Regions from separate parts of the Micromonospora sp. NPDC000316 genome, predicted to be linked through region 2. Evidence: riboswitches for the same ligand, from Rfam matches in the RefSeq annotation. Region 2 holds a riboswitch; each other region holds the start of a gene.
The links. Region 2 has a riboswitch for cobalamin ahead of ACFY2Q_RS17410 (acyl-CoA thioesterase). Riboswitches for the same ligand answer to the same signal wherever they lie in the genome.
Positions count from the first base shown of each region.

Region 1: linked by a shared signal. The riboswitch ahead of bluB (5,6-dimethylbenzimidazole synthase) and the one ahead of ACFY2Q_RS17410 (acyl-CoA thioesterase) in region 2 are both predicted to bind cobalamin.
Region 3: linked by a shared signal. The riboswitch ahead of ACFY2Q_RS01630 (ABC transporter substrate-binding protein) and the one ahead of ACFY2Q_RS17410 (acyl-CoA thioesterase) in region 2 are both predicted to bind cobalamin.

Region 1 covers NZ_JBIAZG010000022.1:20,209-29,909, forward strand. The annotation lists partial or broken gene ACFY2Q_RS27535 (PLP-dependent aminotransferase family protein) at 1-1,075, shown strand, start outside; cobalamin riboswitch at 1,381-1,581, shown strand; gene bluB (5,6-dimethylbenzimidazole synthase) at 1,611-2,246, shown strand; gene ACFY2Q_RS27545 (hypothetical protein) at 2,387-2,602, opposite strand; gene ACFY2Q_RS27550 (immunoglobulin-like domain-containing protein) at 2,907-5,858, opposite strand; gene ACFY2Q_RS27555 (alpha/beta fold hydrolase) at 6,013-6,837, opposite strand; gene ACFY2Q_RS27560 (DJ-1/PfpI family protein) at 6,857-7,426, opposite strand; gene ACFY2Q_RS27565 (GntR family transcriptional regulator) at 7,514-8,257, opposite strand; gene ACFY2Q_RS27570 (extracellular solute-binding protein) at 8,695-9,701, shown strand, end outside.
Region 2 covers NZ_JBIAZG010000007.1:230,632-240,332, forward strand. The annotation lists gene ACFY2Q_RS17395 (bifunctional 3-(3-hydroxy-phenyl)propionate/3-hydroxycinnamic acid hydroxylase) at 1-143, opposite strand, end outside; gene ACFY2Q_RS17400 (BTAD domain-containing putative transcriptional regulator) at 270-3,428, opposite strand; gene ACFY2Q_RS17405 (ABC transporter substrate-binding protein) at 3,633-4,514, opposite strand; gene ACFY2Q_RS17410 (acyl-CoA thioesterase) at 4,656-5,102, opposite strand; cobalamin riboswitch at 5,298-5,511, opposite strand; gene ACFY2Q_RS17415 (hypothetical protein) at 5,675-6,475, shown strand; gene ACFY2Q_RS17420 (MmcQ/YjbR family DNA-binding protein) at 6,567-6,971, shown strand; gene ACFY2Q_RS17425 (hypothetical protein) at 6,997-7,431, opposite strand; gene ACFY2Q_RS17430 (hypothetical protein) at 7,574-8,818, opposite strand; gene ACFY2Q_RS17435 (SigE family RNA polymerase sigma factor) at 8,805-9,338, opposite strand; gene ACFY2Q_RS17440 (SAM-dependent methyltransferase) at 9,657-9,701, shown strand, end outside.
Region 3 covers NZ_JBIAZG010000001.1:351,621-361,321, reverse strand. The annotation lists gene ACFY2Q_RS01660 (C40 family peptidase) at 1-432, opposite strand, end outside; gene mqnE (aminofutalosine synthase MqnE) at 689-1,858, shown strand; gene ACFY2Q_RS01650 (hypothetical protein) at 1,881-2,318, shown strand; gene ACFY2Q_RS01645 (DUF4229 domain-containing protein) at 2,392-2,712, shown strand; gene ACFY2Q_RS01640 (C39 family peptidase) at 2,775-4,112, opposite strand; gene ACFY2Q_RS01635 (M14 family zinc carboxypeptidase) at 4,324-6,204, shown strand; cobalamin riboswitch at 6,251-6,396, shown strand; gene ACFY2Q_RS01630 (ABC transporter substrate-binding protein) at 6,480-7,415, shown strand; gene ACFY2Q_RS01625 (FecCD family ABC transporter permease) at 7,438-8,544, shown strand; gene ACFY2Q_RS01620 (ABC transporter ATP-binding protein) at 8,625-9,404, shown strand; gene ACFY2Q_RS01615 (VOC family protein) at 9,414-9,701, opposite strand, start outside.

The DNA of each region.
Region 1 (9,701 bases), on a different contig from region 2:
GCCCACCCGTGAGCTGGCACTGCGGCTCGACGTCGCCCGGAACACGGTCGCCGTCGCCTACGAGCGACTGACCGCCGAGGGCCTGGTGGTCGCCCGGGTCGGTGCGGGGACCTTCGTGACCGACGAGCCGGTCGCCCGCGCCCGGCCCCGCCCGGCCCCGGCCGGCGGGGTACGCCCCCGAGCGCTCTGGGCGTCCGCCGGGCCGACTCCTGTCGCCGCGCAGCAGCCCGCGTACGACTTCCGCTTGGGCACGCCCGACGCCGAGCTGTTCCCGCTCGGCACGTGGCGGCGGCTGGTGGCCGGCGAACTCCGCGCATCGACCGTGCGGCGCGGCTACCGCGCACCGGACGGCCATCCCGACCTGCGCGCCGCGATCGCCCGGTACGCCGGTCTCGCCCGGTCGGTGCGTGGCCGCGCCGACGACGTGATCGTCACCCACGGTGCCCAGCAGGCCCTGGACCTCGTCGGCCGGGTCATGATCGAGCCGGGCGACCGGGTAGCGGTCGAGGAGCCCGGGTATCCACCAGCCCGGCGACTGTTCCACAGCCTCGGGGCCCGGGTGGTGCCCGTTCCGGTGGACGACGAGGGGTTGGACGTCGCTGCGCTGCCCGGCGACACGCGACTGGTCTACGTCACCCCGTCGCACCAGTTGCCGCTGGGTACGCCGATGTCACTGGCCCGCCGCGCGGCACTGCTCGACTGGGTCGCTGACCGGGACGCCGTCATCGTCGAGGACGACTACGACACCGAGTTCCGCTTCTCGGCGCGGACGCTGGACCCGCTGCAGACCCTCGACCGGACCGGCAAGGTCGTCTACGTCGGCACCTTCTCGAAGACCCTGCTCCCCATGCTGCGCCTCGGTTTCCTCGTCGCTCCGGCGTCGTTGCGACCGGCGCTGCTCGCCGCGAAACAGCTCACCGACTGGCACGGCGACCACACCAGCCAGGCCGCACTGGCCCGCTTCATCGACTCCGGCGAGCTGCCGCGGCACATCCGAAAGGCCACCCGGGTCTACGCCGAGCGGCGGGCCCTGATTGACGCCGCGCTGCGGAACGACTTCGCCGAGTGGCTCGTCCCGGTGCCGTCCACGGCCGGCCTGCACCTGTGCGCACGACTACGGCCGGACGTATCCGTCGACCCGGCCACGGTCGTCGAACGGGCCGCCGACCACGGCGTCGCCGTCGAGGAACTCGCCCCCTACCATGCCGGTGACCGCCAGACGTCTGGACTGATCCTCGGCTACGGCGCCATTCAGACGGAACGGGTGCCCGAGGGACTCCGGCTGCTCGCCCGCTGCTTCTCGGGCGGGACGGGGAGTCGGGCGGATCCCAAATCCGTGGCGCGATTCGTCTCCCGTTCGTCCGGGCCGCTATGGTCTCGGTGGCACAAACGTTGCGAGGTGCCCCACGCGAGTGGGGAGAATCGGGAAGCCGGTGTGAGTCCGGCACGGGCCCGCCGCGGTGACCGGGGAGCTGCCACCTACGCGTACCAGACGCAGCCACTGGCCCTGAGGGGCTGGGAAGGCGGGTGACCAGCGCAGATCCGGGAGTCCGAAGACCGGCCTCGCGTCATCGGCCCCGTCAGGGGCACGAGCGCAGCGGGAGCCTGCCTTGAACACCGGACTCTACGAGACCATTCACCGCCGCCGGGACGTACGTGCCCAGTTCACCGGGGCGCCGATCCCCGACGAGACGTTGCACCGGATCCTCGCGGCGGCGCACGCCGCGCCGAGCGTCGGTCTTTCCCAACCTTGGGACTTCATCCTGGTCCGCGATCCTGAGCTGCGGCAGGAATTCCACCGACACGTGGAACGGGAACGGGAACGGGACACCTTCGCGGCCACGCTCGACGGCGTGGCGGCGGAACGCTTCGCCCGGATCAAGATCGATGGCGTACGCGAGTCGACGTTGTCGGTAGTGGTTACGTACGACCCGGAGCGGGGTGGTCCGGCCGTGCTCGGTCGTCACGCGATCGCCGACGCCGGCCTCTACTCGGTCTGCCTGGCGATCCAGAACCTGTGGCTGGCCGCGACCGCCGAGCAACTCGGAGTCGGTTGGGTTTCGTTCTATCGGGAGCCGTTCCTGCGCGACCTGCTCGGCATTCCGGCCACCGTCCGCCCGGTGGCGTGGCTCTGCCTCGGCCCGGTCACCCACCTGGAGCAGACGCCCGACCTGGAGCGGCACGGCTGGCAGCAGCGACGACCGGTGTCGTCGATGATCCACCACGATCGTTGGACGACTGGCTGATCGGCTGACCGGGTGGCTGGCGCTCCCCCGCCAGCCACCCGGCGATCTGCCTCGACAACCCCGACGAGGCGCCCTCACCGCCGCCACCCTGCGGCTGTGGTGATCAGCGAGTGGTGCTGACAACGGGCTCCACCAAGAGCTCAGCCGCTTCGGCGGTTGCCCCATTGGCGCGGGCTCTGCACCGAGCCCCGGCCTGCGATGTGCTGGCCCTTTCCATGTGGTTGAGGCGACGTGGCCTTGCCCTTCGCGCGCCGGGCAGCCCGATTTTCGTGAACGGCAGGCTGGTCGGCCTCGGCGGTGGCCGAGGATTCGGCATCCGCCGCGTTGTCGTCCTGGACGGGCTCAGGCTCCGGCATCGGTATCTCCCTGGATTGGTGGGGCGCCCTGCGGGCCATCGGCAGCCGACGGACGCGGGCTGCTCGGCGCCGGTGTGGGCACCCATGACGGTATCGCAACGCCGAGCCCGTCCGATCGACGGTCTCTCAGCCTCGATCGGTCGTTCGCGTAGTGCGCGCCGCGGCGATGAGGCTGCTGGAAGCGGCTCGACCCGCGTACGCACCGCGTCGTCCTGGACGATGACGCCGAGCGGGCGAGATCGGTCGATCTCGCCCGCTCCTACTTCGTGGCGCAATTCAGCGCGCCTCGGCGTACCTGTGCTGGCTACCGCACCGTCAGGTTCTGGTAGTTGGCGGCGTGACTCTGGTAGGTCGGGTTGCCGGAGTAGGCAACGTGCACCCGGTACTGCCCGCGCTGCAGATTGGCAGTCTGCAGCGTCACGACGGCCTTGCCGTCCACCAGTGGCACGACCTGCACGGTGCCGGCGAAGGTGACAGTGGCCTCGCCGGTCGGGGTCGGAGCCTCCTTCTTTCCGCCCTTTGGCTCGACAGTCACGTCCAGCGTGAATGTCTTCCCGCGGACGACCGACGCCGGCGCCGTCTTCGCATGGACCTTGACGGCATTCGGGCCGGACGGCACCACGAACGAGGCCGTTCCTTGCGACGCCTTCAGGTAGTCGAAGCCGAGGTACTCGACCGTGACCGTCCGGGCACCCGCAGGCAGGCCCGCCGGCAGCGTGACAGTGGCCGCACCGTCGCTCAGGTGGGCGAGCGTCGACCACGAGCCGAGGCTGAACCGCACCTGGCCGCCGGTTTCGAACCCGTCAGCCGCCTTGACAGTTGCGGTGACAGTGGTCGACTCGGATCCGCTCGCGTACGGCTCCACAGCCACCTCGGTGGTGGTCGTGACGTCGCTGTTCGCGATCCCACGGATGTCGTTCCACTCGCGCAGGGTCAGCGGGATCACCGTGCCGTGACGCGGACGTACGACGCCCGCGTTGGTCATCGTGATCGCCTTGGGGTTCCAGGTCGGTGCCTCGATGTTCTCGTGGCACGCAGCCTGGTATCCACCACCGTTCGTGTACCGGTCACCCCAGAGGTAGAACTGGCCCGGGCAGGCGGTGTCACCAGGGTTGGCCTTGAAGATGACGGGCCCCTCGTAACCCTGGTTGGGGTCCCACGTCGTACGCCCCAGAGCCGGAGCGAGCGTCGTCCAGTTGTCGACGTTGCTGTCCAAGAAGTTGGTGTGCTTCTCCGAGAAGATGTCCGACCCTCGGTTGCCCGCCTCGTTCTTGGTCACCCGGTAGTAGTAGTCACCGACCTTGATCGCGGTCGTGTCGATCCGCGACAGCGGGGCCGGGTCCTGCCAGACCTGGGGAGCGGAGAACGTCTGGAAGTCGCGCGTCGTGGTGTACCACATCTGCGCGTTGCCCTGCCCCGTGCGGTTCACGGGGTTGTCCCACAGCGACTGTGCCCAGAAGACGACGTAGGCGCCGATCTCCTCGACCCACAGCGACTCGGGTGCGAAGGCGTTTCCCGCGTCGTCGGGCGCGACCTTCACGTGCCGCTGAGGAGTCCAGTTGACGAGGTCATGCGACTCGAACACCTCGATGTACTGGGTGTCGTTGATGGCGTACCCGCCCTGGTCGTACCAGTTCAGGTCGGTAGCGATCATGTAGAACGTGTCGCCGTCGGGCGAGCGGACGATGTGCGGGTCACGAAGGCCCTGGTCGCCCAACTGGGAGATGAGCGACGGCCGGCCCCCGGTCAGACCGGTCCAGTCCAGGGCGGTGTTTCCGTTGGACGTGGCGAACATGATCTGCTCACCGTCGGCGATTCCCTCACCCTTGAAGTACCCCATGAAGTACCGCTCGTACTCCTCGGAACGGGGCATGGCGGTGATCGTCACCGGGAACGACTTCGTCTGCGACGCCGAACCCTTGGTGATGGTTGCCGTCAGGGTGGCGGCGACATCCGCACGGCCGAAGGCCGGGCGGGTCACCTCACCCGTCGGGGTGATCAGGTCGCTTGTCGACTTCCAGGTGATCGTGGACCCGAACTCGCCGTCGGTCGGAAGTTTGATGTTTCCGCGCACGTCGTCCGTGGCGTACAGGGTCAGGTCGTAGGCGTCACGGTCGACCGCCTGCGCGTTGTCGAACTCGGCCTTCACCACGACGGGTATCTCCCTGGTGATGACCTCGTTGGCGCCCTTGCGGACAGTCGCCGTGAGCGTGGCTGTCGCGTCGGGCTGCCCCTGCGCGGGTCGGGTGATCCTGCCGGTCACCGGGACCTTGCGGGCGCTGGTGAGGGGTGGCGGGGTGTGGACCGCGACGACCGACGGGTCCGAACTCGTCCAGGTGATTGTCGAGCCCGCCACCGAGCCCACCTGGGGCAGCACGATGTCGCGTACGATCGCGCTGGTCAGGCCGAGGTCGATGGCTGCGGCGTCGGCGCGGACACCTGTGGAGACGGTCCGTTGCGCCAGGGCGAGTGTCTCGTCGGGGCTCACTGCCCGGTCGTAGACCCGGAAGTCCCGAATCGTTCCCCGGAATGAGTAGTGGCCCGACGTCTGCGAGCGGGCGAGGAAGTTGCAGTTGGTTCCCGCAGCGTTCACCGATGGCGGTGTGGTCAGGTTCGTGGACGTCGCGTGCAGCACGCCGTCGAGGTAGAGCCGGCCGGTCCAGCTTGTGCCGTTCGAGTTCAGCGACTGGGTGTACGTGACGTGCGTCCACGCTCCCTCGGTCATGCGGACGCGGTTCTGCTGGAGGTTCGCCGAGCCCACTGCGACGCGGAACCGCTGGGTGTTCGACGCGAAGATGGAGCCCTGCGCGCCGGTGTCGGCGTCGCACGAGCCGGACTTCGCGCCGAGGCTCCACATCTGGTGCTCGCCGACGTTCGCCGGATCGATCCACACGCCATAGTCGATGGTGAGGTTCGACATGCCGGCGGTGAGGTTGTTCGGCAGTGCCACGTACGCACCATCGAGGGCACTCTCGTACGAGTCGGGGTTGAACCTGACTCCGTCGCCGGTCAACGTCGCCTTCTGCGGATTCACAAGCGTGGCGTTGGCCGTCGAGCCCGCGCTACCCGAGTTGGCAAGCGTGGTTCCGCTGGTCTCGTCGAGGGCGAAGCGGTGCACCAGGCCCTCGCTGAGCGGATCGTCGGCAGCGTGCGAGGGCGTCGGCGCGATCGAGACCGCGAGAAGCGCACCCAGTGCCAGGACGGCGACACCTCTACCCTTGAGACTCAGCCAGGGACGTAACTTTCGCTGTCCCACTCTCAATTGATCCTCCTTGGTGGTGGCGGACTCTCTGATGTGGACAAGAGTTTGTTAACGCTAACCACCACGTAGTGCAAGGTCAACGAGACGTGGCGTCACAACTCGAGGCCCCGGCAACCTCGCAGAACACAGAGGTCGCCGGGCGCAAAGATCAATCTGTCGAGGGGTGTCGACGGAGGAAGCACGACAGCAGTTGCCGGAACTCCTGCGGGTGCTCGATCGCCGGCACGTGCCCGCATCGGCCGAACACGTGCAGACGGACATCGGCCAGGTGTCCGAGCAGCGGCTGAGCTGCCGTCCGGAGTGGGGTGACTCGGTCCTCGGCGCCGTGCACGAGCAGCACGGGCGCGCGGACCGCCGCAAGCGTCTGCGTCGAAAGGGTGAGCTCGTCGACCCATCGTGCCCTGGGCGGAGGGAACAGCGACGCGAATGCGGCAGCCCCCGCTCGCATCGCGGCCGCACGGGCGTTGACGGCCGCATCGGTCACGAGCGCCTGGTCGAGGACGAGGCGACTCAGCATGTCCCGTGCCCCGAGTGGGCCGGCGGGAGCGGCCCAGACCGCGTCGAGGTCGGCGGACAGCGGCGCCCCGGGGGCGCCCATCGTCGAGACCGCCACGACACGTGTGACCTGCTGGGGGCGCGTGGCCGCCAACGCCAGCGCCACGGCACCGCCCATGGAGTGCCCCACCACGGCGTAGTGCTCGATGCCGAGCGCATCCATCAGGCCCGCGGCCTGCTCCGTCCACAGCCGGAGCCCGCCCCTGGAGCCCTCCGGGACTGGCGTACGGCCGAACCCCGCCTGGTCAGGAGCCACCAGGTGCCAGGACGTGCCCAGCGCCTGCATTGTCGTTGCCCAGGCTCCGGACCCGGTCGTGCCGGGTCCGGAGCCGTGCAGCATCAACACCGCCGGCCCGGTGCCGCTGTCCAGGACGTGGACGGGGGATCCGTCGACGGCGACGGTCCGAAGTGTCGTCACCGGGGCAGGCCAGGTGTCCTCACGCCGACGGCGAGTCGACGGACTTCGAGAAGAGTTCCATCATCGCCCGGCCGAACTGCGGCATGTCGGGCCACCCCCGGCAGGAGACGAGGTTGCCGTCAACGACGTCGGGTGCGTCGATGACCGTCGCGCCCGCGTTCTCCATGTCACCGGTGATGGGAGGGAAGCACGCCGTCTTTCGACCCTTCAGGAGCCCGTACACCGCGGGGACCTGCGCGCCGTGGCACACAAGCGCGATGGGGAGGTTGCGCGCGAAGAAGTGCTCGGTGATGCGCCTGACGTCGGCGTCGACCCGGATCCACTCGGGGGCACGTCCCCCGGGGATGATGAGGGCGTCATAGCGCTCGACGTCGACCTCGGCCCAGGGCACGTCGACCGGCAACTTCCGGCCGTTCTTCTCCACGTAGGCGTCGGAGTTGGGGTCGAACTCGTGGATGACCAGTTGCACGTCACGAAGCGTCCGTGACGAGACATCGACGTCCCAGCCACCCTCCTGCACGCGGTAGTAGGGATACATGGTGTCGAGTTCCTCGGCGGCGTCGCCGGTCAGGAGCAGCGCTCTGGGCACCTGCTTCTCCTCGCATCTGGTGGCGGTGAGGTGGATACGATCCAATCCGATCCGATTGAGCTAGCATTCCGCTGCCCCCGCCGCCCGTCAAGCCTCTACCGCCACTGCGTCCGCGCCCTCGATCTCGTCGAACAACCGTCTGAATCGCTCGCCGGACCGCAGGATGTGCCGGCGCATCGCGTAGGCGGCGGCGTCCGGGTCACGCGCGGCGATCGCGGCCACGACCTCCTCGTGCTCGGCCATGGCCAAGTGAGTGACCTGGGCGTCGTGGTGCAGCCGGAAGAGGTGTACGTGACTGTGCAGGCGAGCGAGCGCCTCACGGATGACCTGGTTCTCCGCGCTCAGGGCGACGAGATCGTGAAAGGCGGCGTCGCGTAGCCCGAAGGCGCCGTAGGCCGCAGGCCCTCTGCCCCCTTCCAGCTCCGCCATCTCCTCGAGTATTCGTCGCAGACCGGCCACCTGCTCCGAGGATGCGCGTTCGGCGGATCTGCGGGCCGCTGCCGGCTCGAGGAGCAGGCGGACCTCGAGCATGTCCTCGAATCGCTGCCGAGTGATCTGGGGTGGAATGCGGTAACCGGCATGGGGCACACGCACGACCAGCCCCTCGGCCTCCATGCGGTTCAGAGCGTCTCGGATCGGCGTCTGCGAGACCCCCAGCTCTCGCGCCAGGACGTCGATCGTGACGCGGGAGCCAGGCTCGATCCGTAGCGACATCAGCTGTCCGAGCAGCGTGTCGTACACCTCGTCGGCAAGCCGGCCGCCAGATCTTCCTGGCGGCATTCCGCCCGCCACGGCCCTACGGCCCCGCACGGTCATCGCTTCGTCGTCCATCGTGACGTGAGGTCCTCTCTTGCGCCTTCGCGAACCTGTTGACATCAGTCACAACACTGCGGCATTCTGACGCCTCCACTCGATCGTATAGGAAAAGCGACGGAAGCCCGCCGTCTCGCACCGTCGCGGAACCGCGCTCCATCGCTCTACTTCGATCGCATGGAGCTGCCGCGAGCATGCTCGACGTCCTGCCCGGTGCGTCACCGGCCGCAGCTGGACCGACGGACTCTCGACGGCATGAAGACCCGGTACATCGCGGCGTACTCGTGACGCCGGTCCGCAGGTCGGCCCCCGCGACAGCCTGGCAACACCTCTGTTCAACCCCGCAACTGCTCGGCGAAGCACATAGCGAGGCTCTAGAAGTCCCCATCCAGAAAGCAGGCAAGAAGATGCCATATCAGAAGCGAAGTGGACGAACCTCCGCACCTCGGCGAAAGGTGCAGCTGGCGACGGCGGCCATGTTGCTGGTGGCCACGACCGTGGCGGGCTGCGGCGGTGGCGAAGACGACGGCGGGAAGGCGAGCGCCCCCAAGGCGCCGGCGACCATCCCGGAACTCAGCAAGGACCCGCTGACGCTCAGCTTCATCTGGTTCGACTGGCCTCCGGCCCACGCACTGGAGGACTTCGCGAACGCGGAGTACAAGAAGGAGCGGCCGAACGCGACCATCAAGGTCAACACCGTGCCGAACGCGAACTGGCACGACGCGATGTTCACCCAGTTCGCCGCGCGCAAGACCGACTTCGACATCGCGATCCTGGACTCGCAACACATCGGCGAGGCTGTGACGAACGGCAACATCCTCGACATCACCGACTTCGTCAAGAAGAACATCGACGTCAACGCCTACAACCCGTACCTCCTGGCGGCCTACGGCCAGTTCCCCCAGGCGGAGACCGGCAAGCGCGACGAGAACGCCAGCCTGTACGGACTTCCGCTGCTCGGCGACACCTGGACGATGATCTATCGCAAGGACCTGATCGGCGACAAGCCGCCGCAGACCTGGGACCAGATGATCTCAGTCGCCGAGAAGTGCCAGGCGGACAACCCTGGTGTCAGCGGGCTGTCTTTCCACCAGGCCAACGGCTCCGACGCGGCGGCCGTCACCTACAACACGGTCAACGGCGTCTACGGCGGCAACCTCTGGGACTCCAAGAACCGCAAGATCGAGGGCGTCCTGAATGACGCTGCGGGCCAGGAGGCGATGGATGTCCTGGTCAACAAGATGAAGCCGCTGACCGCCAAGGGCTCCGGCAACTGGTTCATCGACGAGGTGAACGCGTCGGTCGCCCAGGGCAAGGCGTGCATCGCGTTCAACTGGATCGCCGCGAGCGGCGGCCTGCTCGACCCGAAGCAGTCGACGCTCGGCACCACGCGGGAGCAGATTCTCGACAAGTTGGGCTTCGCCACCCTGCCGAGCCAGAAGACGAACCTGGTCCCTCTCGG
Region 2 (9,701 bases):
GCCTCGCTCCGCTCCACGACAAGTGTGGTGACGCCGCGAGCGCCGAGCAGGTTGGCGGTGAGCGCACCGACCGGCCCGCAGCCGATGACGGCCACGTCGATCTCCTGGACCGGGTGGTGAACCGGCGGCTGAACTGGACGCATGGCGGTGCCCTCTCGGAACACGTTCCTGTGGGGACGGCTCCGGCCGTCCTCCCCGACGTGAACCAGGGCACCAGCTAGGCGTAGGAAAGTTGTGGAGAGGGCGTGGAGGCGGGCTCTACCACACGGTCAGAAGGCGTCCTCGGCGGCGAACCGGGGCAGCAACAGCCCGGCGCCCTGCTCGGCGGCGATCCGGGCCCCGATGTCCCACTCCGTGCGGTCGCGGCGCGCGACGCCACGGATGCGGTGCAGTTCCGCGACGAACACCCGCTCGCCCACCTGGTCGGCCACGGCCAGCGCCTCCCCGGCCAGCCTCGCCGCGGTCTCCGTGCGCCCGGCGGTCAGGTACGCCTCGGCGACCGCGCAGAGCGTGATCGTCCGGGTGGACCGCAGTCCGGGACGGTAGATCTCGTCACCGGCGGCGCGCATCGCTTCCAGCCGGCCGTGCTCCCCGCCGCGCGCGGCAGCCCACTCCTTGAAGAACGCGCCAGTCGCCATCATGTGCGGCAGGCCGGTGGCCCTACCGATGTTCCGGCACCGCCGCCCTGCGGCGTCGGCCGCCGCGACGTCGTGTTCCTGCATCGCCAGCCAGGCGGCGTACAGCGCCGCGTTCGCCCGGCCGTACGGGTCGTCCAGCTCCTCGGCGAGTGCCTCGGCATCGGCGATGTCCGCCCAGGCGCCGGAGGGGTTGCCGCGTACCGAGCGGACCAATGCCCGGAAGTTGTGGCAGCCCAGGACCGGCCGCCGGCCGACCTCCCGGCGCAGCAGCCCGCGATCGACAGTTCCCAGCCGGTCGATCGCGGCGGTGAGCCGTCGTTCGGCGTCGGCCGGCTGGCCGGTGAAGTAGCCGACCGCGCCGAGCAGGTACTCGCCGGCAACGACGGTCAGCCGGCTGCCGTCGTCCTCGGCCCGCGCCAGGCGCCCGGCGAGGTCCGCGCAGATCGCGAACTCGGCCCGGTTGGCGGCCAACTCGCCAAGCGCCCAGAGCGCGTGCCGGATGTCCACTTCGGGCCCGACGAGCGCCAGCAGCTCACGGGCACGGGCGCAGACCTGGTCGACCGCGTCGCTGCCGACACCGACAGTCATCTGCAACAGCGACGCGCGGTGCAACTGGACTGTCAGTTCGGTCGACGCCGCGTCGGGCGAGACCTGCGCGGCCGGGGCCAGCCGGTGCGCGGCACGTTCGAGGTGACCGAGTGCGTCCTCGTAGGCGACCCGCCGGGTCGCGTCGTCGGCGGCGAGCAGCGACCACCGCAGGTGGTCGTCACCGTGGCCGAGACCGATCGCCTGACCGTAGTGGTGGGCCAACTCGGCAGGTGCGACATCCGCGACCCGCTCGTAGACCACTGCCAGCCGGGCATGCAGTGCGGCCCGGTGCGGCGGGACCAGTTCGGCGTAGGTGACCTCGGCGATGAGCGGATGGCGGAAGGTGACCGCGCCCGGTCCGGCCTCGGTCACAAGTGCGGCCGTGTAGGCGGGGGCGAGCCCCTCGGCCACCGCCGGGGCCGTGGTGTCCAGCGCCGCCGCCATCACGTGGAGGTCCAGGTCGTGTCCGGCCACGCTGAGCAGGTCGAGGCAGCGCCGGGCGGGATCGGGCAACCCGCCGAGCCGCAGCCGTACGGTGTCGCGGATGCTCGGCGGCAGCTCCCCGGCGGCGGCCGGGTCCGTCCGGGACCGGAGCAGCTCGGTGATGAAGAACGGATTTCCGCCGGTACGGGCGACGAGTCGAGCCACGACGGGCTCCGGCGGTGCCACCCCGGTCCGGTCCCGGACGAGGTCGGCGACCGAGGACGCGTCCAGCCCGGCGAGCCGGAGCTGACCGAACCCCCGACCGCGAGCCAGCTCGGCGACGGTCGCCACCACTGCCGGGTCATGGTCGTACGGCCGAAGGGTGGCCACCACGAGTGCCCGCGCCGCCGACAGATCGGCGGAGAGGAACCGCAGCAACAGCAGCGAGTCCGGGTCGGCGGCGTGCAGGTCGTCCAGCACGACAAGCAGGCCGCACCGCCGGGCCACCGCGTGCACCAGTTCCGACACCGCCTCGTACACCTGGAAGCGCGCGGTCGGGTCGAGCCCGCCACCGTCTGCCGGGCCCGGCAGCGACCCCGCGGCGAACCCGCCGAGCCGGCTCGCCGAGCCCGTGGCGCTGGCCTCCGGCATCGCCACGAGCGCGCGTACCACCTGGCTCCACAGCCAGAACGGCGGCGCCTGGCCGACATCGGGACAGCGGCCCCAGACCACGGGGACGCCGTTCGCGGCGGCCAGCCCGCCGAGTGCCGTGGCAAGGCTCGACTTGCCGATGCCGGCCTCCCCCACCAGAGCCAGCACCCGCCCGCCGTGCCGGGTTGCCGCGTCGAGCGATTCCCGCAGCCGCTCCAGCTCCGCGCCACGACCCACAAGCGGGTCCGCACCCTCGGCCGGCGGTACGCCGACGACCGGATCCCGCCCGGACGGTGTGGCCGCGTCCTCCTCCGAGCGCGGCCCGCCCCGCACGACGTCCGGACCGACGGTCGCCGGGCTGCCGGGCTCCGCTGGTTCGATCTGCTCCAGGATCAGCCGGTGCACCGCCCGGATCTGTTCCCCGGGGTCGAGCCCGTACTCGCTGGCCAGGATCCGGCGCCCCTCGTCGAAGGCCGCCAGCGCCTCCGTCTGCCGGCCGGACCGGTACAGCGCCAACATCAACTGCGCCCGAGCTCCCTCGCGCAGCGGGTTCGCCGACACGAACCGGCGCAGTTCCGCCAGCTCCGACGCGTGCCGGCCGGCCACGACGGCTGCGGTCAAACGCCCCTCCTCGGCGCTCAGCCGCAGCTCGGCCAGCCGTGTCACCTCCGGGCGCACCGCCGCCAGCTCGGCGACGCCCGCCAGCGGCTCGCCCCGCCACAACGCCAACGCCTCGGCATAGCAGCCCTCGGCGGCCGCCGGCTCCCCGGCCGCGAACGCATCCGCCGCCCGGTCCACCAGGCTGCCGAACCGGAACGCGTCGATGGCCTCGGCTTTCACCCGCAGCTCGTACCCTCTCGGGCGGCTCCGCAGGATCCGCGCCGGCTCGCGATGGGACCGCTCGGGCTCCACGACCCGACGCAACCCGGCGACGTACGTGCGCAGCGTCATGTGGGCGCTGGCTGGTGGCCGGCCGTCCCACAGCGCCTCGACCAGCCAGTCGGCGGCGACGAACCGGTTGGGTCGCAGCAGGAAGAGGGCCAGCAGAGCCTGCTGCTTCGGCCCTCCGACGGGCACCACTCGCCCGTCCCGGAGGACCTCCGGCGGACCTAACACCCGAAACTGCATGCCATCACCACAACAATGATTCCAACATCTCCGGTGCGAGGTACGGCAGGACCGGGCCGACAGCCGCGACCCTCCGTCCAGGCTGTCGTACGCCAGCCGTACGGCTTCCGCTGCGTCGCCCATCCGTCAGCTACGAAGGCGCGGACGTCGAACAAGCCCTGCCCCGCCTCGTCGCCGCCGATGTCGGCCACTCGGACGGCGGTGTCAGCCTGCGTCGACGGGAACCCTCCGAGCGCGGGAGTCCGGGCGGCCAGCGAGGATGGCGGCGAGGATCTCCGCGCCGTCGACGACCCTGGGGCCGGGCCTGTTGAAGTAGGCGGGCCCGTCGACCACCCACACCTGCCCCTGACGGACCGCAGGCAGGGCCGCCCAGCCGGGTTGCGCGGCCGCCACGGACACCTCGTCGAACGTCCGCTCGGGCGTGAACCCACACGGCCCGAACACCACCACATCGGGAGCCAGGTCCGCGACCACCGACCACCGGTACGGGGTGCTGTGCGCTCCGGGCCCGAGCAGCAGAGACCGCCCGCCCGCATAGGTGATCTGCTCCGGCACCCAGTGCCCGCCGGGCATCAACGGGTCGAGCCACTCGACGAACAACACAGTCGGCGCGCCGGTCACCGACCCCGGCAGTGCGGCGAGGCGACGCTCGCTGTCGGCTCGGATCTCCGCTGCCCTGCCTTCGGTGCCGGTAAGCGCGGCCACGGCATCGACCGTGTCCAGGATCCCGCCGATGGTCCTCGCCTCCAGGGACACCACCCTGGTGTCGAGGTCGATCAGGCGAACCGCGTCATTGACCCGCTCGTAGGAGACCGCACACACGTCGCACAGATCCTGAGTGAGGATCAGATCCGGCTTCAGGTCATCCAGCATTGCCACATCGAGCTGGTACAACGACGAACCTCGGTGCGGGTCGCCGGCGATCGACGCCGAGATCTCCCGGCTCGTCAAAGCCTCCGGCAAAGACGTCGCCGTCACCGCCGGGATGTCGGCCAGGATCCCCGGCGGCCAGTCACACTCGTGGGTACGGCCGACCAGGTGCCCGGTCAGGCCGAGCATGGCCACGATGTCCGTGGCCGCAGGCAACAGCGAAACGATGCGCACACTCGCCTGCCTACCAGGCGCGACCGAGCCACGTCCACCCCGCGACAGCGACGCGGCCAGCGTCGTCAATGCCGGCCGTCGCCGCCGGCCGTCGGCCATCCGGCCAGCAGACCCGAGCACGTCTCAACGGTCCTCGGCGCCGTCGAGCAGCGCCCGCCGCAGGGCCAGCCGGTGCTCGCGGCGGATCTCCGCCTCCCGGTACCGCCGCCGGTCACCGTCGGTCTCCGGCAACAGCGGCGGCACCGTACGCGGCTGGCCGTCGTCGTCGACGGCGACCATGACCAGGTGGGCGGTGGCCACATCGGTGGGCGGCACCGCCCGGTCCCACCGGTCGGCGGTCACCTTGACGGCCACCTCCATCGAGCTGCGCCCAGCCCAGGTGATCCGGGCATCGACGTGCACGACGTCACCGACCCGCACCGCCCGCAGAAACGCGGTCTCGTCGATCGCGGCGGTCACCGCCGGGCCGTCGGAATGACGGGCGGCGACCACCCCAGCCACCGAGTCGATGAGATTGAGGATCCGGCCACCGTGCACCGTACCCATCAGGTTCGTGTGATGCTGGTCCATGATCTGCGACAGGGTCAGGTGCGACGCCGACGGCGCCCGGCCGTCGATCGTGGTGGTGTCATACACAGCGGCAGTCCGTCCCTCGGGAAACCACACCACCGAAACCGCGGACACACGCTGACGAGCACGCACCGCCGCACGTCACGCGGCACGTCACCCGCTCAGCCCACCCGCGAGGCCGACGGCAGCGCACACGGTTGTGTACGCGGCGCGGGCAGGTCTTCGGACTCGCGGGCCTGACCGGTCGCGCCGGTCCCCTACTGGCCGTCGCTTCCCAGGCCGTAGCCCAGTGCTGATGACGGCGGTCGTTCCCACTCACCGCTGCGGGGCAGCCCCGGACTTCCACCGGGTTCCCTCTTACGACGCCCAGCCGGTCACGACCAGGCGAACCAGCGCCACCAGGAGCATAGCTGGCCGGTCGCCACCTCGACGAAGGCCTCGTCGAGGTGTCAAGCGCATGATCACCTCGGGCCTCGGGAACGTCGCTGTGAACCTCTTCGAGACCCGCCGATGAGAGTGCCATCAGTCCTGGGCTGATGTGCGCTACGCGACCGGCGTCTACGCTTCCTCGCGTGCCGGTGGGATTCGGGGTAAGCCTTGTCGTCCGTGGTCAGACAGTGGACCCGGAGGGAATGCTGACGTCCCTTGCCAGGGCCTCCACTGCCAACGGTATCGAGATCGACCGCATCGGTGACGTCGTGCGGTTCACCGCTGACGAACTCGGTGATCTGTCGGTCCTCGCGGCGCCGTTGGCCGGCTGGTGGCAGCAGCACGGCCCGAACGTGGCCGGCGACGTGGCCCTACGGTTCGTCGGGCCGGGCGGCGTCACCGAGCTGAACTACAGCATGCCGGAGCTGGCTGTCGAACACGTCCAGCGCCACATCACGTTCGACAGCGGCCGGCCTTACGGCCCAGGTGAAGCACCCGGGCCGATACGCCGGCTCGCCGCGGCGCTCTTGCGCCGGACCCGCAATGGCTTCACCGCGTCGGAACTGGTGATCCGCGACGAAGGCAGCGTCCTGTGCGTTGCTCTGGCCGGCCGTGACCTCGACGACCAGCCCCGCAGCCTGGAGCTCCAGGCATTCGACCCCGCCCACGACGACTACGACCCCGGCGACGACGACGGATACTGCCTGGTCACCGAGCACCACGTACCGGTCGTGCAAGGGCTGGTCGCGCTCCAGCTGACCCGGCGGGTGCTACGCCTACGGCTGACCGACGGCGCGGCCCGGACCTGGGGAACACGCTCCGCGATGTACCAGGTCAGGCTCCACCTCGACAACCACGAGATCGAACAACTTCGCCTGCAGCTACGTCGCCTCTTCTCCCTCGGCAGCGATCGACTTCCCGTACCGAAACTCGAACTCGAGTAGGAGATCATCCGACCGTCGCGGCAGTATCCCAGTCCAGCTCCGCCGAGCACCGGCTACCGCCGCCAGGCCCGCCGTGTGCTTACCTTCCGGGATGCCGCACCTCATGATGTTCGACGAAGCAGATCCACTCCTGAACCGGCTGCGCACGCTCGCCCTGGCGTTCCCCGACGCGGCCGAGAAGATCTCCCACGGACGTCCCACCTTCTTCACCACAAAGGTCTTCGCGTACTACGGAGGATCGGTGAAAGTCGACGGCGTCTACCAGCAGCATGAACATTCGCTGCTCGTGCTCGTTGACCCCGACGAGCGAACGGCGCTGTTGGACGAGGACCGCTGCTTCGTGCCGGCCTACCTCGGCCCCTACGGGTGGATCGGGGTGGACCTGACCGCGGACACCGACTGGGACGAAGTCAACGAGTTGCTCGACGCGAGCTACCGACGTACGGCCGGGGCACGCAGGGTTGCCCGGCTCGACTCCCGGCAATCTCCAGCATGAGACCGGCCAACCGCCCGGTACGGAGCTATGCCCAGGGCGGGGCGTATCGGCCGACGTAGTCGCGAGCACGGGGGCGCGGGTCATGCCAGTACTGGTTCGGCATGCGGTGGTGGTGCTTCTCGCAGAACTCAGCGAGACTTTCTGCGATCTTGAAGCGCTCCAGCGCGTGGCCTTCAAAGTCTGTGTTGACGGCCAGCAGTCGCTGCTCCGGGTTCCAGCCTGAGTGGTCGAAGGCCCAGCCATCCCAGACCGCGTATGTGTGCAGGACCTGTCGCTCGCCCGGGCGGCGTACCGCGGCTATCTCGATGGACCTGTCGGGATAGGACTCTCGGCAGGCCCAGGCGAGGATGTGACACGCTCCGGCGGCGAAGAAGGCCTGGTCCGCCCGGTCCCATGCGACCCGCTGGTCTGATCGCTCGATCGGGGTCCGACGAAACGCTCCCGCCGCCCTGACCGCCACCACCCGACGGTAGTGGACGAGCCGGCACATCCCCTCATACGGGCATGGGCAACTGCCGAAACCGCCGGCAGTTGCCCATGCCCATGGTGTGCCCGTCCCGGAGCTGACCGAAGGTCGAGCGCCACCGGGCCGGTGCTGGTCGTTACGGTTGGAGGGCGTCCGCCGCAGGGGTCCAGGTCGACACGTTGTTGACGTCGGCGACAGTGATCCCCTTGGCGATCTTCTCCAGCTCGGACTGCGGCAGGCCGTTGCCGAGGCCACTGGTGCTGACCTGGACGACGACCTTTCCGTCGGCGCTCCAGACGTTGCAGAAGCCGCCGTCCTCGGGACCGCCGCCGTCGCCGACGCCCCGGTCGGACGCGTTGTGGCACTTCGTCGTGCCGGGCTCCGGCGACTGGTTCGAGTTGGCGCTCGGGGTGACGAAGATGTGGAACCCGTTCTTGATGGCGCCCTCGACCTGGTCGTACGGTGCGGTCAGGCCCGAGGTGGGTGCCGCGGGCTTGGTGTACGTGGCGCCGCCGTAGTCACCGGCGCGGGCCGTGGCGATGCCGCTGAGCCCGGGCAGGGCGTGCGTGCCGGTCTGCAGCGGCACGTAGCCGGTCGGCACGTAGCCCACCGTGAACGGCACCAGGGCCGGCGCCGGCTGGCTGGGCTTCAGGCCTTCGACCAGGCCACCCAGGTCGTCGAAGGTCGGGGTGGCGTCGTCGCTGGAGACCGACGTCACGGCCGCCCAGGCGTTGTCGGCGTACTCCCAGGCAAACAGCTTGTTGCCCAGATCCGGCGACTTCTGCGGGTCGAGGCCTGTCGGCAGTGTCGCCTGCACGGCCTTGCGCCCGGCCACCGTGACGTTCCTGCCGTCCTTGATCCCGGCGGGGTCGAAGGCGCCCGGCCGGTAGACGGTCAGGTACGCCCACAGGCTCGGCTTCCCACCGCTGGCCCTCTTCTTCTGCTCGAGGGTGCTGCCCTGAGCCTTGGCCTCCTCGGTGGTGACGGGCTTGTCGTTGGAGGTGTGGCCGTCCGAGTAGACAGAGGCGATCTGGTACGCCGTGGACGTCACGATCGGATCCTGCACGTGCAGCGCGCCGGCGTCGTACCCCTTGAAGGTGAAGGTGAACGGCGCGGCGTCGGCCCACGCGACCGCGCCGGACCCGGACGCCGCCGCACCGGCCGGGGCCGGGGTGACCGGGGTGCCCTGCTCGGCGGCCAGAGTCGGCAGCAGGAACGCGCCGGCGACCGCGACCACGACGAGACCGGCCGCGCCGGCCGACGCGAACCCGGCCAGACGGCGCCGCTCGGCCCGCCGGCCCGCCACGACGATGTCGTCGACGGTACGGGCCATTGGCGGCCCGTCGCCGGCCACGGCGTCCACCACATCATGCAACTGCATTTGTCCACTCCTCCATCGGCATCCCGTTGAGATTGATGCGCTCGCCGGCAAGCGACTCACGCAGCTTCGCCAGGCCGCGCGAGACCTGACTCTTGGCCGTGCCCACCGTGCAGTTCAGGACTCCGGCTGTGTCCTCCAGGCTCAGACCCAGGTAGTGCCGCAGCACCACCGCTGCCCTCTGCCGGGCCGGCACGGCGTCGAGCGCCGCCCGCAGGCGCATCCGCTCGTCGGCCGCACTGACCGGGTCCCCGCCTGTGACCTCCGGTATGGCGTCGCCAACCGACCGTTCACGCCGCCAGGGCCGACGGGTCTCGTCGATCGCGGCCCGGTAGACCATGGTCTTGACGTAGAGATCGGGCCGGTCCAGCTTCCGCCAGCGGGGGTAGAGCTTGATGAGCGCGTTGGCCACGGCGTCTTCTGCCGTGTGCCAGTCGCCGCAGGTCACGTACGCGAGTTTGCGCAGCGACGTCATCTCTGACGTCACGAACTCGCGGAATGCCTGCTCGTCTTCGGCTTTCACGTCGATTGCCTCCCTGTGACGGAGGTAGAACGGAACCGCCCGCCCCAGGAGTTGCACGGTCCGGAAAAATAGTTGTGTGATCACCACCCGTTACCGATGACTCAGGGCGGTTAAGACAGGCGGCAGACGCCGCGCCCGATCGCGCCGGTCGACGTCCCTTTCGGCGTGTCGGTCGACGAAAGCCCTGGTGACGGGCGATCCGCTGGGAGCGGTACCAGGCGGGGCGAAATCCCGCCCTTTCGATCGCTACACTCGCCGCAACCCCGGCACCGCCCGCAGACGTCAGCGGGTGCTGATCCGAATCGAATGGAGACGCCTGTGACCCGCGACAAGGCGGCACCCCCCGGCATCGACCCGAATGTT
Region 3 (9,701 bases), on a different contig from region 2:
GGCGTCGGCCGCCTGCTGGGCACGGAGCACGGCATCCTGCGCGGTCTCCAGCGCCTTGCCGGCCGCGTCGAGCTGGGCCTGCGCGGCTGTCCGTTTCTGTTGGCTCTGCAACAGCCCATCGCCGAGGAGGCCTACCTGACTCTCGGCGGCGGCGATCTGGGCGGCCAGCGGGCCCGCGCCGACGTTGACCACAGGTGGGACGGTGCCGCCGGTGCCGGGCGCGCCACCGGGCAGCCGGAGTTCGCCGACAGCCGCCGGCCGGGAGCCGGTGTCCGGGACCGTGGCGGGCACGGCCGGGTCGGCGTACGCGGGGGTGGCCAGCACGGCGGCGGCGATCGCGCCGAGCAGGGCAGCCCAGAGCTTCGGCCGCAGCACCGGCGAGATCACCGGGCTCCGTCGTCGCTGCCGTCGCCCGCGCTCGCTGTCGACCATTCCGCTCCCGTCCCGTGCTCGCCGCCACGCTCGGTAAGCGCGGCCGTCGGGGCGGTGCCAGTGTGTGAGTTCCGCCCCACCCTGTCTTACCGCACCCGCCCGGTGATGTCGATGCGTCGCCGGGTTACGGGAGGCTGAGAGTCTGTTGAGTGGATCGCGTGACGTGCCGGATGGATCGCTGCCGCCGACCGTGCCGCCGCGAGCATCGGAGCGCCGACGTACGCTCGACCGGGACCGCAGGTGGAAGGGACGTGCCATGGACGCCGGACTCAAGCGCGAGCTCGAAGCGAAGGTGTACGCCGGTGAACGGCTGACCCGGGAGGACGGGGTCGCGCTCTACGAGAGCGACGACCTGACCTGGTTGGGCCGGTTGGCGCACCACAAGCGCACCGAGCTCAACGGTGAACGGGTGATGTTCAACGTCAACCGGCACCTCAACCTGACAAACGTCTGCTCGGCGTCCTGTGCGTACTGCTCGTTCCAGCGCAAGCCGGGCGAGAAGGACGCGTACACGATGCGCATCGACGAGGCGGTCCGCAAGGCCAAGGAGATGGAGGATGAGCAGCTCACCGAGCTGCACATCGTCAACGGCCTGCACCCGACGCTGCCGTGGCGTTACTACCCGAAGGTGCTGCGCGAGCTGAAGGCGGCGCTGCCGAACGTCAAGCTCAAGTGCTTCACCGCGACCGAGGTGCAGTGGTTCGAGAAGATCAGCGGCCTGAGCGCCGACGAGATCCTCGACGAGCTGATGGACGCCGGCCTGGAGTCGCTCACCGGCGGTGGCGCGGAGATCTTCGACTGGGAGGTCCGGCAGCACATCGTCGACCACGCCTGCCACTGGGAGGACTGGTCGCGCATCCACGCGCTGGCGCACAGCAAGGGCATGAAGACCCCGGCGACCATGCTGTACGGCCACATCGAGGAGCCTCGGCACCGCGTCGACCACGTGCTGCGGCTGCGCGAGTTGCAGGACGAGACCGGTGGCTTCGCGGTCTTCATTCCGCTGCGTTACCAGCACGACTTCGTGGACTCGGCGGACGGCAAGATCCGTAACCGGATCCAGGCGCGCACCACGATGGCGTCGCCGGCCGAGTCGCTGAAGACGTTCGCCGTCTCCCGGCTGCTCTTCGACAACGTCCCGCACCTGAAGAACTTCTGGGTGATGCACGGGCTGTCGGTGGCGCAGCTCTCGCTGAACTTCGGCGTGGACGACCTGGACGGCTCGGTCGTCGAATACAAGATCACGCACGACGCCGACTCGTACGGCACCCCGAACACCATGCACCGCGACGACCTGCTGCACCTGATCTGGGACGCCGGTTTCCAGCCGGTCGAGCGGGACACCCGCTACAACGTGGTCCGGGAGTACGACAAGGCGCCGTCGCTTGCCGAGCGCCGCGCCGAGCCGCAGCAGGTCTGGGCCTGAGCACCACGTACCCTCGCAGTCGATGACCGAGCAGCGCGAGTCCGAGAAGCAGGGCGGGTTTCCCCGTCGGGACGACCAGGGACGCATCCGTACCCTGGCCGATCTGCTCGGCGTGTGCCTGGCCGGTCTGGTCATCGGCGTGTTGGCGCTCGTGGTGTTCGAGTTGGCGTTCGCCTCGTTCGGTGCCGGCGACTTCGGTAACACAAACGGTTGGCTGGCGGTGATCCTGCCGGCGTGGCTGTTCTGGGACGATTTCCGGGCGTGGGAGTTCGGTGCGGCCCGGGTGGTGGCGGCGCTCGTCGCGGCGGCCGTCGGGGTGGTCTTGGGCCTGCTGATCGCCGGGCTGGGCTCCGGGTTGCCGCCGCTGTTGTCCGGCGCGTTGGCGGCTGCGGCGTTCACTGTGGCGTACGCGGTGGTCTGGTTTCCGGGCGTCCGCTGGTTGGCCAGCCGGACCGGCTGACCCCGACCGCCCGCCGGGTGGGTCGATCTTTCCGCCGCAGGGCGGGGCGAACTAGGAAACGGAAGTGGTGCAGGTGAGCGCGGCGGTCAAGTACACGCTGGGCCGGCTCGGGCTGTTCGTCGCCGTGCTGGCGGGCCTCTGGTTCGTCGACATCGACATTTTCCTGAAGCTGATCCTGGCGCTGGCGTTCTCCGCCGCGCTCTCGTTCTTCCTGTTGCGCGGCTTCCGGGACGAGATGGCCGAGGAGATGGCCGGGGCGGCGGAGCGCCGCCGTGCGGAGAAGGAGCGCCTGCGCTCCGCTCTGGCCGGCGACGACAAGCCCGCGACCGACAAGCCCGCGACCGACAAGCCCTCCACCAAGCCCACCTCGCCCACCGACGAACCCCCGCGCTGATCAAGAGGTTCGCGTCGCCGGGCGGCTGCCCCGCGACGCGAACCCCTCGACCGCCCCGATGGTCACCAGTTGGTGGAGCCGGGGACCCGGGGCCAGGGCTTCGACGTCGGCTTGATGAGGTACGCGATGCCGCCCGAGCCGCCGGAGACGCCGCCGGTGGCGTTGGTGCGCTTGGTCCGCAGCCAGATCTGCTCGAACTGGGCACGCTTGTAGACGTTGCGCACCACGTCGTTGCTCGACGAGGCGGGGTCGTTGACGATGACGTCGCCGTCTGCGGTGAAGCCGACCACCACGAACAGGTGCCCGGAGGTGCCGTAGTTCGCCCCGTCCAGTTCGCTGGCGAGGAAGGACTGGCTGGTCACCACCGGGATGCCGGCGGCGATGAAGCGCTCCAGCTCGTCAAGTGAGTGCAGCCGGGTGACACGGCCCTCCAGTCCGGGGAAGCTTGCCGCGTACGCGGTGTTGAACGGCCAGTTGCCCGCGCCGTCGTACGCGTAGTCGAAGACCATCCGGGCGGCGTGGTTGACAGTCGGGTCGGGGTAGGTCGGGTCCACCCAGGAGGTGTCGGCCGCCGACGGCCTGCGCCCCCAGTACTCGACGACCATCTCCGTGGAGGTGGGCGAGCACCATGCCTCGCCGCCGCCGTCGTACTCGGGGTAGTGCCCACTGTGCACGTTCTGCGAGTAGCGCGGCACCGGCAACTCGACCCCCCAGGCGATGCGCCCGGCGCTCGGTGTGACGGTGAACCGGTCCGGCACTGTGGAGCTCATCGCGCCGAGCATCCGGACCACAGGCGCGGCGGTCTGCCCGGGTGCTCGGTAGAGGGTCAGCCGCAGTTGGTAGGACCGCAGCAGCACCCCGGCGGTGGCGTCGTCGATGCTGAAGGTGTCGGTCCAGATCGTCGACCAGGGATCACCCTGCCGGTTGACGCTTGTCCGCTTGATGTCGGTGTCGCCGGAGGCCCAGCGACCCATGACGTACCAGGGGGTCTGGTCGCCGCTCGTGTAGCTGCCCTGCATCTCGACCTGGATCCAGGTGCCGGCGGGGGTCTCGGCGTTCCAGGAGGCGATCAGTTCGGTGGCGTCGAAGCCGATCCGGGTCACCGGCGAGGTCCAGGTGCCGTACTCCCAGGTGCGGGTGGCGCCGGTGTGCGGATCGGCGTACTCGATGGTGCCGGCCGGGCGGGCCAGGGTGACGCCCGTTCGAGCGCCGGGCACGACGCGGGTGCCGGCGCTGCTGCCCCGGTGCCAGTCGGCGGGCCCCGACCATTCCTGGAAGGTGATCTGCTCGTCGTGGGCGGGGGTGGGTGGTCGCCCTGCTGTGGCGGGGGCTGTGGTGGCGAGCAGGGTGAGCGCGCTGACGCCCGCGAGGGCGGCCGCGTGCAAGCGGGAACTGGCCATGGGTGCTCCGCGGTGTCCAGAGGTGCATCGTCGCTGGTCAGTGTTCCGCGCGGAGGGAAGTTTCGCCAGATGTTCCCGGGAGGAAAATCATTGCCGCAGCGATGGTGAATCTGGGATGCACAAGGCAACGACGGATATTGATTCGACCATGTGGCTGATGGTGAAGTGTGCATCACCGAGCGGGATGTCCCGCCCTTCAAGGAGGTAGTTCATGACCCTCCGCACGCCCAACCCTCTCCGCCGTCTCCTGGTGCTCGCCGTCGTCACCGGGCTGGGCATCGTCACCGTGGCCGCCGGACCGGTCGCCGCGAAACCCGCACCCGATCGCACCGCCGAGTCGGCCGCCGCCGGCTACCGGGTGCTCGGGCCCCGGACCCTCGCCGACCGCAACGCGGTGGCCCGCACCGGGGCTGCCATCGACTACTCCGAACACGGAGTCCTGCACATCTCGGCCACCGCCGCCGAAGCCGCCGCGATCGGCAGGCTCGGATTCCGCCTGGAACCGCTCACCCCGCCACCGAACGCCGAACGCGGCGCCGGTGAGATGGGCACGTTGGCCTTCCCGCCCGCCGACTCCAACTACCACGACTACGCGGAACTGACGGCCGTCGTGAACAAGGCCGTGACCGACCACCCGGCCATCGCCCGCAAGATCAGCATTGGTACGTCGTACGAGGGCCGCGACCTGATGGCCGTGAAGATCTCCGACAACGTCGGCACCGACGAGAACGAACCGGAGATTCTGTTCAACGCCCAGCAGCACGCCCGCGAGCACCTGACCGTCGAAATGGCGATCTACCTGCTCAACCTCTTCACCGACAGCTACGGCAGCGACTCCCGGATCACCAACATCGTCAACAGCCGGGAGATCTGGATCGTGCCGACGGTCAACCCGGACGGCAGCGAGTACGACATCGCCACCGGGTCGTACCGGTCCTGGCGCAAGAACCGCCAGCCCAACAGCGGCTCGTCGAACGTCGGCACCGACCTGAACCGCAACTGGTCCTACAACTGGGGTTGCTGCGGCGGCTCGTCGGGCTCGACCTCGTCGGAGACCTACCGCGGCCCGTCGGCGTTCTCCGCGCCGGAGACCCAGGCCCTGCGCAACTTCGTCAACAGTCGCGTGGTCGGTGGGACACAGCAGATCAAGGCGAACATCGACTTCCACACGTACTCGCAGTTGGTGCTCTGGCCGTACGGCTACACCACGGCGAACACGGCGGCCGGGATGAACGCCGACCAGTACAACACCTTCGCCACCCTCGGACAGCAGATGGCGGCGACGAACAACTACACACCGCAGCAGTCCAGCGACCTCTACATCACCGACGGCGACAGCATCGACTGGATGTGGGCCACCCACAACATCTGGGCGTACACATTCGAGATGTACCCGGGCTCGGCGAGCGGCGGCGGCTTCTACCCGCCCGACGAGGTGATTCCCGCGCAGACCAGCCGCAACCGCGAGGCGGTGCTGATGCTCAGCGAGTACGCCGACTGCCCGTACCGGGTCATCGGCAAGCAGGCGCAGTACTGCGGCGGCGGTGGTGGCGGCACCACGGTCTGGTCGGACACCTTCGAGACCGCCACCGGGTGGACCACCAACCCGTCCGGCACGGACGCCGCCACAAGCGGGGCGTGGGAGCGGGGCGCAGCCCAGGCGACCACCTCCTCCGGCGCCAAGCAGCTCACCCCGTACGCCGGCTCGAACGACCTGGTCACCGGCCGGCTCGCTGGCTCGGCGGCCGGTGACTACGACGTCGACGGTGGGGTGACAAGTGCCAGGTCCCCGGCGGTGACCCTGCCGTCGTCGGGCACACTCACCCTGTCCCTGGCCTGGTATCTGGCACACGGCTCGAACGCGTCGTCGGCCGACTACCTGCGGGTGAGCGTGGTGCACAACGGCGGCACCACAGCGCTGCTCACCCAGGCCGGCGCGGCGACCAACCGCAACGGGAGTTGGGCGGTGGCGAACCTCAACCTCACCCCGTACGCCGGCCAGTCCGTGCGGATCCTCGTGGAGGCGGCGGACGCCTCCGGTGCGAGCCTCGTGGAGGCGGCTGTGGACAACGTCACAATCACCGCCTCCTGATCGGGTGGGGCCCCGTTCCGCCCCGGCGGGGCCCCACCACCCGCTCCGAACCTCCAGCCCCATCGGTGCGCTACCGTCTTAGCGACCACTCCGCAGCGAAGCCGGTGTGAAACCGGCGCTGTCCCGCAACTGTGATGCCCCACCCGACGGTGGGGACAAGCCAGGTCGCCTGCGGATCGGTCGCGACACGCGCTCTCGAGGAAGGGCGCCTCGTGGGCGGGCGTACGGAAGCCCTGTCGGCGAAGCACCACACTCCTCGACCGACAGGAGGTTCCATGTCCAGACGTACCCCCCGGCTCTTCGCCGCGACGCTCGCGGTCGTCGCGCTCGCGCTCGGCGCCTGCGCCGAGAAGACCGCCGACCAGCCGACGCCCGGCGCAGGTTCGGCGAGCGTCAGCTACCCGGTCACTGTCGGCTCGCTCACCCTCGACAAGCGGCCCGAGAAGATCGTGTCGCTGGCGCCCACCGCCACCGAGATGCTCTTCGCCATCGGTGCCGGCCCGCAGGTGACCGCGGCCGACGACCAGTCCAACTATCCGGCCGACGCGCCCAAGACCGACCTGTCCGGCTTCCAGCCCAACGCCGAGGCGATCGCCAGCAAGAACCCCGACCTGGTGGTGCTCTCCGACGACCGCAACAAGATCGTCGACCAACTCGGCAAGCTGAAGATCCCGGTGTACCTGACCCCGGCGGCGACCACGCTCGACGACTCCTACCGGCAGATCGCCGACCTGGGCACGCTTACCGGGCACGCCGACCAGGCCACCGACGTCGTCACCCGGATGAAGGACGACATCACCAAGCTGGTCAAGGACGTGCCGCAGCGCGCCGAGAAGCTCACCTACTTCCACGAGCTGGGTCCGGAGCTCTACAGCGCGACAAGCAAGACCTTCATCGGCTCGATCTACGACCTGGCCGGCCTGAGCAACATCGCCGACCCGGCCGACGCGGACGGCAAGAGCGCCGGCTACCCGCAGCTGTCCCAGGAGTTCATCGTCAAGGCCGACCCCGACTTCGTCTTCCTGGCCGACGCCAAGTGCTGCCAGCAGAACGCCGACTCGGTAAAGGCCCGCAGCGGCTGGGCCGGGGTCACCGCGGTGAAGAACAACCAGGTCGTGCCGCTTGACGACGACATCGCCTCCCGCTGGGGCCCACGGATCGTGGACCTGCTCCGGGTCGTCATCGACGCGGTCGTCAAGGTGCCCGCGTGATCGACGTCCGTCGGTGACCGGACTGCTTCCGGTGGCCACTCCGGCACCAACCAGGCGGTCGGCCGGGACGCAGCTCGCGTCCCGGCCCGCCGGCCTGCGCAAGCGCTGGTTGGCCGCCGGGGTGTTCGCGGTGCTCGTCGCGCTCGTCGCCGGGGTGTCGCTCGGCCCGGTAAGCCTGCCGCCGGGCAGCGTCGCCGCCGAACTGCTCAACCTGATCCCCGGGGTGCACCTGGAGAGCGGGTTGACCGAGCGGGAAATCGCCATCGTCACCGAGTTGCGGCTGCCCCGGGTCGTGCTGGGCCTGCTCGTCGGTGGTCTGCTCGCCCTGGCCGGCGGCTGCTACCAGGGCGTGTTCCGCAACCCGCTCGCCGACCCGTACCTGCTCGGGGTGGCAGCCGGCGCGGGCCTCGCGGTCACCGCGGTGATCGCCCTCGGCGGCGCCGGCCGCGAGGGCGCGATCTCCGGGCTGCCGCTGACCATCCCGTTGGCGGCGTTCGTCGGGTCGCTTGTCGCCGTGACGATGACCTACCTGCTCGGCGCGGCCGGCGGGCGGAGCCGATCCCCGGCGATGCTGATCCTGGCCGGGGTCGCGGTCTCCGCGTTCCTCTCCGCCGGGCAGACGTACCTGCTGCAACGGCACTCCGACACCATCCAGTCGGTCTACTCCTGGCTGCTGGGCCGGCTGGCCACCGCCGGCTGGCACGACGTGCTGCTGGTGCTGCCGTACGCGGTGGTGACCACAGTGGTGGTGCTGCTGCACCGCCGCGAACTGGACGTCCTCGCGCTCGGCGACGACGAGGCGCGCAGCCTCGGCCTGCACCCGCAGCGGTCCCGCTACCTGCTGATCGCCGCCGCGTCGCTGGGCACCGCCGCGGCGGTCTCCGCGACCGGCCTGATCGGCTTCGTCGGCATCATCGTGCCGCACACCGTCCGGCTGCTCGCCGGGTCGAGCTACCGGGTGATCCTGCCGCTGTCGATGCTGTTCGGGGCCGCGTTCCTGGCCCTTACCGACGTGGTGGCCCGCACCGCCGCCGCCCCGGCCGAGGTGCCCATCGGCGTGGTCACCGCCCTACTCGGCGGCCCGTTCTTCGTCCTCGTCCTGCGCACCGCCCGGCGGGTGCTCACGTGAGCCGCGAGCCCGCTGCCGAGCCCGTCGCCGGGCGCGCTGCCGGTGCCGGGCCGGTCGGTGGTGCCGAGCCCGGCCCGGGCGTGCCGGCGGTCGAGGTCCGGGGGCTGCACGTCAGCCTGGACGGCACGCCGATCCTCACCGGCATCGACCTCACTGTCGCCGCCGGCGAGTGGGTAACCGTGATCGGCCCGAACGGCGCCGGCAAATCGACACTGTTGCGCGCCGTCGGCGGGCTGCTGCCCGCGCCCGGTGCGATCACCCTCTTCGGTACGGCGAGCACCGCGCTACGCCGCCGGGAGCGCGCCCGGGTGGTGGCCACCGTGGCGCAGTCACCGGTGGTGCCGCCCGGCATGTCGGTACTGGACTACGTGCTGCTCGGTCGCACCCCGTACATCGCGCCGCTGGGCCGGGAGTCGGCCGCCGACGTCGACGCCGTGCACGAGGTGCTGGATCGGTTGGACCTCGTCGGCTTCCACCGCCGCGAGCTGGCGACCCTCTCCGGGGGTGAACGGCAGCGGGTCTTCCTGGCCCGAGCGCTGGCCCAAGGCGCGACGCTGCTGCTGCTCGACGAGCCGACAAGCGCCCTGGACATCGGCCACCAACAGGAGGTGCTGGAGCTGGTCGACCAGTTGCGCCGCGCACACGGCCTGACCGTGCTCGCCACGATGCACGACCTCTCCGTGGCCGGCGAGTACGCCGACCGGATGGTGATGCTCGACGAGGGCCGGGTGGTGGCCGCCGGAACACCACCCGAGGTGCTGACCGAGCACCTCCTCGCGACCCACTACCGGGCCAGCGTCCGCGTCGTCCCCGGCACCCACGGCCCCCTGGTTGTTCCCGTTCGCCCCGCCCGCCGCTGACCTGGGCGGTCAGCTCTCGTCCGGGCCCAGGTCGATCACCGAGAAGAGCGCGCCCTGGGGGTCGCGTAGGGCGGCGAACCGGCCCGTCGGGATGTCGCGGGGTGGGACGAGGATGGTTCCGCCCAGCTCTGCGGCGCGGGCCGCCGTGGCGTCCGCGTCGGCCACCGCGAAGTACACGGTCCAGTACGCGGGCAGGTCGGCCGGGAAGTCGTCGGCCAGCGGCGGCATCATCCCGGCGACGATCCGAGCGCCGAGCCGCCACCCCGTGTACGTCATCCCGCCGACCGGCTGCTCGTC